2 linked regions of the Proteiniborus sp. DW1 genome follow. The protein of the gene in region 1 binds, or shares a complex with, the protein of each later gene. Links are inferred from orthologs where the notes say so. Each region holds a gene or a part of one and is shown in the gene's direction. Other genes may lie near its edges.

Region 1 (5,731 bases):
GTTCTTCCTCTTACAAAAAAATTGAATGAACCTGCATTAGACCTTTACAATAAGCTATTAAAGAAATTTAATGTTGATTATGATGAATCTGGTAGCATTGGTAAAAGATATAGAAGACATGACGAAATAGGAACTCCTTTGTGTATAACATATGACTTTGATTCACTTGAAGATAATTGTGTAACTATAAGAAATAGAGATACAATGGAACAACAAAGGGTTAAGATAGAAGATTTAGAAAGAATTATAGAAGAGAAGATAGAATTTTAAATTTTATTGATTAAAAGACCCTTTTAGCTACTAAGTATGAACAATAGGCTCAATATCTAGCCATTGTCATTCTAGGTAAAGCCGAGGGTCTATTTTTATGGAATATGATATAATTTGATTTAACTACATTAAAGCATATCTTATCGTATTTTATGACTTTTTAGTACCTATGGATTTATTTTATAAATTCTGTTAAAATAACCTTAGAATATACCCAAAAGTTGAAGGGGTGATTAATATACAGCTTTCAGAAAGACAGGAAAGGATAATAGATATAGTTAAGACTAGTCAGCCAATAACTAGTGAAGAAATAGCTAAAAAGCTAGACCTCACTAGAGCTACTATAAGACCAGACTTAGCAATATTGACTATGTCAGGAATACTTGATGCAAGACCTAAGGTTGGTTATTTTTATAGTGGAAAAGAAGCTTTTTCATTTCTTCTAGAACAGATAAAAAGTATAAATGTTTCGGAAATAAAATCAGTGCCTATTGTGGTAGATGAACAGACTACAGTTTACAATGCTATAGTCACATTGTTCTTAGAAGATGTTGGTTCTATTTATGTTACATCAGATGGATTATTAACTGGAGTATTATCAAGGAAGGATTTTCTAAAAAATGCTATTGGTGGTATTGATTTGAATAATATTCCTGTAGGCGTTATTATGACAAGGATGCCTAATATAATTACTATTACACCTAAAGAAAGTGTTTTAGATGCTGCAACTAAAATAATTGAACACCAAGTTGACAGTTTACCAGTAGTTGAAGAGGCTTCTATAAATAATAAAAGCGGGTATAGAATAATAGGAAGAGTTTCTAAAACTAATGTAATAAGAGTATTTGTAGATTTATGCAATAGCTGATAGGAGGTTAAGTATGGGTAAGAGTACCATAATATATGTATTATCTGACTCAATAGGAGAGACAGGTGAACAAGTAGCTAAGGCTGCTATTAGTCAGTTTAATTCAGGAAAGTATGAAACGAGAAGATTTCCTTTTATTACAGATGAGGAGCAAATATTAGAAGTTTTTGAGGAAGCAAAACATGAGAGATGTATAATAGTATTTACTATTGTAATTGAAAGATTAAGAGTATTCATATTAGAGAAGGCTAAAGAGTATAATATCCAAGTTATTGATCTTTTAACTCCAGTACTTGACTCTCTTAAAAGCATAGTTGGTATGGAACCGAAAAGAGAAGCTGGAATAATTAGAAAATTAGACGAGCAGTACTTTAGAAAGGTTGAGGCAGTAGAATTTGCAGTAAAATATGATGATGGAAAAGATACAAGGGGGATAAAAAAAGCTGATATTGTACTGGTGGGAATTTCTAGAACATCAAAAACTCCTCTTAGTATGTATTTAGCGCATAAAAACCTGAAGGTGGCCAATGTTCCATTAGTACCGGAAGTACCACCGCCAGATGAGTTATTTGAACTAGATTCTAAAAAAATAATAGGATTAACTGCAAATCCTATTAAATTAAATGAAATTAGACAAGAGAGACTAAGGGCTTTAGGATTAAGCAACAATGCTAACTATGCAAGTATGGATAGGATTAGAGTCGAGTTAGAGTATTCTGATAAAATCATGAAAAAGTTAGGATGCCCTGTTATAGATGTATCAACTAAGGCGGTTGAAGAAACAGCAGGTATTATTTTAGAAATGATAAAGCTTACTAGTGAAATATAAGATGTTTTGTGAGTATTGCATTCAATGCAGTACTCTTTTTGCTTTATCCATATTGTTATTTAAATCTATGGATAAAGTTTTAAATCAATAAAGGATTATGGGTAATTTTGTGGTATATATATAATAAAATTATTTTTATTGGCAAAACTCAAGATACTAATTATTCAGGAAGGTGCAGATTTATGAATATTAGAATAGAAACAGAAAAAATGGAAAGTATTCTTCTTTCAAAATATGCAACCCTAAGTAAGAATTCAAGAGGGAGACAAATTGAAGAAGAAAAGTGTTCCATTAGGACTGATTTTCAAAGGGATAGGGACAGAATTATTCATTCCAAGGCCTTTAGAAGACTAAAGCATAAAACCCAAGTCTTTATTGCACCTGAAGGAGATCACTATAGAACAAGGCTAACTCATACATTAGAGGTATCTCAAATTTCTAGAACAATTGCAAGAGCTTTACGACTAAATGAAGATTTAACTGAGGCTATTGCATTAGGACATGATCTGGGACATACTCCTTTTGGACATACAGGTGAAAATGTACTAGATGAAATCCATAGAAATGGTTTTAAACATAATGTTCAAAGTCTTAGAGTAGTTGACTTGCTTGAGAGCACCAGAAAATTAAGGGGCTTAAATCTCACCTATGAAGTAAGAGATGGAATATTAAATCATACAGGAGACTCTCTAGCTGTAACATTAGAAGGGCAAATAATCAAATTTGCTGATAGAATAGCTTACATCAATCATGATATAGACGATTCACTGAGGGCAAATATTATTTCAGAGGACATGTTACCTAGAGACTGTTTAAAGATGTTAGGAGAGAAGCATGGAGAAAGGATTAATACCATGATAAAAGATGTTATACTTAATAGCTACAATAAGGATAAAATTAGTATGAGTGAGGAAGTGAAATATTATACAGACAAGTTAAGGGATTTTATGTTTAAAAACGTCTACTTAAATAGAAAAGCTAAAAGTGAAGAAGAAAAGGCAAAAAAAATAATCAGACTTCTTTATGAATATTATATGAATAATTTTGATGAACTGCCAAGGGAGCATAAAAGCATTTATGATGACTTGGATTGTAATCAAGAGGATATGGTATGTGACTATATTGCTGGAATGACAGATAGATATGTAATTAATAAATACAAAGAAATCTTTGTGCCCAAATCATGGAATCAATATTAAAAAGAAGGAGATTAGAGAATTATGTCGAATATAATTCTGGATGTTTTTGAATTTCCGTATACTATATACTATAAATAGAATATTAAAATAGACTTAAACAATAAGAAGGAAAATGAACTTTTATGACGAATAGTAAAACAAAGGTGGTTTAAATGCCATATATTTTAGATGAGAATATTATAAGAGATATTAGGGAAAGTAATGACATAGTAGATGTTATCACTGAGTATATTACACTAAAACATGCAGGAGCAAATTTTATTGGATTATGCCCATTTCATAATGAAAAGACACCTTCGTTTTCTGTTTCTCCTTCTAAGCAAATATACCATTGTTTTGGATGTGGAGAAGGTGGAGATGTCATATCATTTATTATGAAATACACAAATTTAGACTTTATTGAAGCAGTAAAATTATTGGCAAATAGGGTGAATATAACAATAGATGAAAAAGAAGCAAATGTAGATTTAAAAACTAAAAAAGATAAAGAAATTGCAACTAATATAAATAAAGAGGTTGCAAGATATTTTCATAATAACTTGTTAAATGACAGAAGTGCTCTAGATTATCTATATAATAGAGGATTGAAAGAAAAAACCATAAGAGCATATGGAATTGGATATTCAAGAGATAGCTGGGATGATGTATTATCTTTTTTGTTAAATAGAGGATATTCATTAGAACAGATTGAGAAGTCAGGTCTGGTTGTAAAGCATAGTGATGGTAATAGATACTATGATAGATTTAGGGGAAGAATTATGTTTCCTATAATAGATACTAGGGGACGTGTAATTGGCTTTGGAGGGAGAACAACTGGGAATGCTCAGCCTAAGTACTTAAATTCTCCTGATACATCAGCTTTCTCTAAAGGAAATAATCTTTATGGTTTAAATATTGCAAAAAAGTATTGCAGAAACAAAATTATTTTAGTAGAAGGATATATGGATGTAATCTCACTTTACCAACATGGAATAAATTACTGTGTTGCATCATTAGGAACTGCTTTAACACCTAATCAATCTAAGTTGTTAAAAAGATATAGTAATGATATTTATATATGCTATGATTCAGACAATGCAGGGTTAAATGCTGCAAGTAGAGCTTTAGATATTTTGAAAGAAGAGAAGATAGAAGCAAAGGTAATTCTTCTTCCTGAAGGTAAAGACCCAGATGAATTTGTAAAAGAAAATGGAATGGATAGATTTCAATATTTTTTAAATAACGCATACAATTATTTAGATTTTAAAATTTTATTTTATAAAAAAAGATATAATCTAAATACTTTAGAAGGTAAAATTGACTTTACTAAAGAAATATCTAATATGCTTAAAGAAGTTGAAAGTCCTATAGAACGCGATGCTTATATTAATAAAGTGTCTTTAGAAACCAATATATCTATAGAAGCAATTAAAGAAGAAATAAAGCAGAAGGGACAGATTAATTCCAGTATTAAGGACAAGTATATTAATAATAATTATAGGAATACTAATAAATATAATATTTTGCCAGTGAAGTACAATCTTGAGCCAGGACATTTAATGGCGGAGAAGAATTTATTAAATTTTTTAATTAAAGACAAAAAAATATATAACCATATAAAAGGAAGATTTTTGCCCAGTGATTTTTTAGATCAAGTGTATAGGAGAGTTGCTGAAATTATATTTGATGCATATGACAATGAAGAAGAAATACATCTAGATAGAATCATTGCTTACTTTGAAGGAGAAGAGCTTGAAAAACTTAAAGAAGTTATTAACTTAGAAGATGACTTTGATGAAGATGAAAAAGTCAAAGCTGCAGACGATTATATAAAAAAAATAAATTATTATGAATTAAAAATTCAGAAGAATGATATCAAGGAGCAAATTGCCAATATACAGAATAACAAGGATAGTTTTAAAGGAGATGTTGAGAAATTAATACGAGAACTATGTTTAAAAATAATCGAAATAGACAAGGAACTAAAGCTACATCAGTAGTCTTTGCTGAAGGGAGGGGACTAAAATGAACAATTCAGAAAAGCAAAAAGAACCAAGTATGGGCATTGTTAAAGGCCTGATAGATAAAGGAAAAAAGCAAGGAATGCTCTCATATAAAGAAATTATGGATACTCTTGAGGAATTAGATCTGGATACTGATCAAATAGATGAAGTATATCAAAATTTCGAAGAAATGGGAATAGATATAGTAGGTGATAAAGAAGAAGATATATTGATTGATAAAGATATGGAAGACGATGAGATAATAGACATTGAAAAAGAAGATTTATCACCTCCAAAAGGAATTAGTGTAGATGACCCTGTTAGAATGTATCTTAAAGAAATAGGAAAGGTTCCATTACTTGATGCAGATGAAGAGACAGAATTAGCAATGAGAATGGAGCAAGGTGATGAAGAGGCTAAAAGAAGACTTGCTGAAGCAAATCTAAGACTAGTGGTTAGTATTGCTAAAAGATATGTAGGAAGAGGAATGCAATTTTTAGATCTTATTCAAGAAGGCAATCTTGGGCTTATCAAAGCAGTAGAAAAATTTGATTATAGAAAAGGATTTAAGTTTAGTACTTAT
Region 2 (3,550 bases), on another replicon or contig:
GTGGAAGGTCCCTAGGTGATATTAGTGTACAACTTATACTAGAAAAGCTAGGTGGCGGTGGTCATTTAGCGGTGGCTGGAGCCCAGCTAGATAATGTGGATATAGATGAAGCAGAAGAAATGCTAAAAGAAGCAATAAGAGAATATTTTGAGGAAGGTGAAAAATAATGAAGGTTATTTTACTTCAAGATGTAAAAGGACTAGGCAAAAAAGGAGAAATAGTTAACGCAAAGGATGGATATGCAAGAAACTTTTTATTTCCTAAAAATCTTGCTAAGGAAGCAACAGAGGGAAATGTGAAAGTATTAGAAGAACAAAAAGCTGCAAAGAGAATTAAAGAGGAAGAGGAGCTTGCTAAAGCTAAAGAACTAGCAGAAAAGATATCAGAATTGACTGTAGAGTTAAAAGGAAAATCAGGTGAAAATGGGAAGCTATTTGGTTCCATAACAACAAAAGATGTATCAGATGCACTTAAAAAGCAACATAATATAGACATAGATAAAAGAAAAATGGACATTGAAGGTGGGAACATAAAGACTATAGGAACTACCATAGTAGATGTAAAGGTATATCCTAATGTTTCAGCAAAATTGAAGGTAAAAGTAACAGAGGAATAGACTAGACATTACAAGATACTTGATGCACTTACTCATCTAGTATCTTGTGTTCGTTATACACAGTTAAAGAGGTGATAGTATGTCAACCGAAATGCAAGCATTAGGCAGAGTACCTCCTCATAGCATTGAAGGTGAACAGTCAGTATTAGGTTCAATGATACTTGATAAAAATGCAATAATAGCAGCTACAGAGATATTAAAGCCTAGCGATTTTTATAAGGAAGCTCATAGGGAAATATATGAGGCAATTTTAGAAATCTATAATAGAGATGAGCCAGTAGATTTAATAACTTTGTCTGATGAGCTTAAAAAAAGGAATACCTTAGATGCTGTAGGAGGAATTTTATATCTTGCAGATTTATCTGAGGCTATTTCTACTACTGCCAACATAAGATTTTATTGTGAAATAGTTGAAGAAAAATCAATACTAAGAAGACTCATTAGTGCTTCTAATGATATTATAGCAAAGGGATATGAAGCAGATGAAGATATAAATGTAATCATAGACGCAGCAGAGAAAAAAATATTTGAGATTACTCAAAAAAGAAGTAGTGAAGGGTTGGATCCTATAAAAGAAGTGCTTCTTGAAAGTTTCTCTAGAATTGAGCAAATGGCATTAAATAAGAGTGATTTGACTGGGCTTACAACAGGTTTTATAGATTTGGATCAAAAGACATCAGGCCTCCAAAAATCTGACCTTGTCCTTGTCGCAGCTAGACCATCTATGGGTAAGACTGCCTTTTCCGTTAATCTTTCAGTTAATGCTGCATTAAAAGGAAATGCATCGGTAGCCATATTTAGTCTTGAGATGTCAAAAGAACAGTTGGTACAGCGTATGTTAAGTTCTGAATCTCATGTGGAACTACAGAAGATAATAAATGGTAGACTAGATGAAGAAGATTGGCCAAAGCTTTTAAGGGCCATGGGACCACTGTCTCAAGCTAAAATATTTATTGATGATACACCAGGTATTACTTTAATGGAAATGAAGGCTAAGTGCAGGAGACTTAAGATGGAGAAGGGTTTAGACCTTATAATGATAGATTACTTGCAGCTAATGTCAGGTGAAGGAAGAAATGAAAATAGGCAGCAAGAAATTTCAGCTATTTCAAGAGGATTAAAAGGGTTGGCTAAGGAGATGGATTGTCCAGTAATAGCCCTATCACAGCTATCTCGTGCACCTGAAATTAGGGCTGATCATAGACCTATACTTTCAGATCTTCGTGAATCTGGAGCCATAGAGCAGGATGCTGATATTGTAATGTTTCTATATAGAGATGATTATTATCACCCTGATTCTGAAAAGAAAAATATTGGGGAAGTTATTATAGCAAAACATCGTAATGGACCTACAGGTACTGTAGAGCTAGTATTTATGGGAGAATACACCAAGTTTTTAAATTTAGAAAAACCGAGACAATAGAAAATTGTGAAACCACACTCTAAAATCAGGGGGAGAGGCTAGTGTGTGAAGTAAGAGGAAATAGGGTTAAGGTAAGGTTGCTGACATATGAAGATGTGCTTGAGATGAGAAACTGGGGTAAGCATGATGATCCATTATTTAAGGACTATAATTTTCCGAATTTTAGTGATGATGAGGTTAGAAGCTGGTTTAATTATAGGACTTCTAGAAAAAATACTAGATGTTTTTCAGTTTTAGATGAGGAAGATAGAATGATAGGCTATATAAATATAAGGAACATCAAAAAGATAATGAGAGCTGCTAGACTTGGCATAGTATTTAATCCTGATGTACTGAATAGAGGATATGGTTCTGACGCATTAATGGCCGTATTAGGTTATTATTTTGATGTTATGAAAATGAATACCTTGTATTTAGATGTGGCTAAATTTAATAAGCGTGCAATAAGATGCTATGAAAAATGTGGATTCAAAATAACACGAGAGTACCAATCAAAGCACTCAAACCTTATGGAGCAAGCATACGATGAGAAAAGTCATGTATGGAATGAAGAGTATTTTACAATCAAAAATAATATAGTTTATTGTAAATACTATGAGATGAAGGTTCAAAAAAGGTAATCTATATATGTCTTATCCACATAATAGTATCGAACATTTGTGCATATGTCTGTTAGTATGTGGATAAGTCAATTGATTTTTTTAAAAAACTGTGGATAAAAATAGGTTTGGCGCATAAGCTAAACCTATTTTTATAAGGAATAGAAAAGTTTTACTCTGTAATTCTTATAACCAAGAGCCTTCTATTAATGAGCTTCAATAAAAGTCTTTTTGATTTATAAAAATTTGATGGATAATTTTTTGTAGTTATTTTTATAGCAGATATTAAAGCCTTGCTTAGGTGTTATTATTTAAAGAACCTGATCTTATATTCTCCAAGAATAGCTTACTTAGTTTTATATCATCTTTATAAAAGCGTATTTAGACTGTATATATTTTGGGACATATTACCTTTTAAAAATTATAAAAAAACTGTTGACATTGGTTGTCCTATGCTGTAATATATTAAGAGTAGTCCAAAAAAGACTTGACCCATTAGCTCAGTCGGTAGAGCACCTGACTTTTAATCAGGGTGTCCCGCGTTCGAGTCGCGGATGGGTCACCATTAATGGCCCTATGGTCAAGCGGTTAAGACATCGCCCTTTCACGGCGGTAACCCGGGTTCGAATCCCGGTAGGGTCACCATAAAATAATGGGCGCATAGCTCAGCTGGGAGAGCACCTGCCTTACAAGCAGGGGGTCATAGGTTCGAGCCCTATTGCGCCCACCATTATACTGCAAAGCAATAAATTAATTACTACCTGGCCTGGTAGTTCAGTTGGTTAGAATGCCAGCCTGTCACGCTGGAGGTCGAGGGTTCGAGTCCCTTCCAGGTCGCCATTTTAAAGTAAGGAATATGCTGGCGTAGCTCAATTGGCAGAGCAACTGACTTGTAATCAGTAGGTTGAGGGT

The links.
Region 2: the proteins of dnaG (region 1) and dnaB are in contact, whole or in part, in a crystal structure (PDB 2R6A), measured with the Geobacillus stearothermophilus proteins. The link is inferred for Proteiniborus sp. DW1 from one-to-one orthologs. Residues at the interface, in WP_049624496.1 of Geobacillus stearothermophilus: Lys456, Leu457, Leu458, Pro459, Ala460, Asn463, Ala464, Leu467, Leu535, Leu536, Ile537, Ala538, Gln544, Glu545, Asp548, Tyr549, His552; in WP_033016901.1 of Geobacillus stearothermophilus: Ser13, Glu15, Ala16, Gln18, Glu91, Leu92, Asp94, Ala95, Val96, Pro97, Thr98, Ala99, Ala100, Asn101, Tyr104, Tyr105, Ile108.

What each region holds. Positions count from the first base shown.
Region 1 is NZ_FMDO01000039.1:41,773-47,503, reverse strand. What follows is about bases 2,839-5,731. They hold dnaG (DNA primase), read left to right. Parts: upstream 2,839-3,318; coding sequence 3,319-5,145; downstream 5,146-5,731. Other genes in these bases: rpoD (RNA polymerase sigma factor RpoD), read left to right, coding at 5,171-5,731; DW1_RS10100 (deoxyguanosinetriphosphate triphosphohydrolase), read left to right, coding at 2,839-3,166. Outside these bases: DW1_RS10115 (glycine--tRNA ligase), read left to right, coding at 1-270; DW1_RS10110 (helix-turn-helix transcriptional regulator), read left to right, coding at 509-1,138; DW1_RS10105 (pyruvate, water dikinase regulatory protein), read left to right, coding at 1,152-1,967; more of DW1_RS10100, read left to right, coding at 2,150-2,838. UniProt on the Escherichia coli protein: RNA polymerase that catalyzes the synthesis of short RNA molecules used as primers for DNA polymerase during DNA replication.
Region 2 is NZ_FMDO01000058.1:49,297-52,846, reverse strand. What follows is about bases 1-2,867. They hold dnaB (replicative DNA helicase), read left to right. Parts: upstream 1-695; coding sequence 696-2,039; downstream 2,040-2,867. Other genes in these bases: DW1_RS14500 (GNAT family N-acetyltransferase), read left to right, coding at 2,081-2,659; rplI (50S ribosomal protein L9), read left to right, coding at 167-616; DW1_RS14515 (DHH family phosphoesterase), read left to right, coding at 1-167. UniProt on the Escherichia coli protein: The main replicative DNA helicase, it participates in initiation and elongation during chromosome replication. Travels ahead of the DNA replisome, separating dsDNA into templates for DNA synthesis.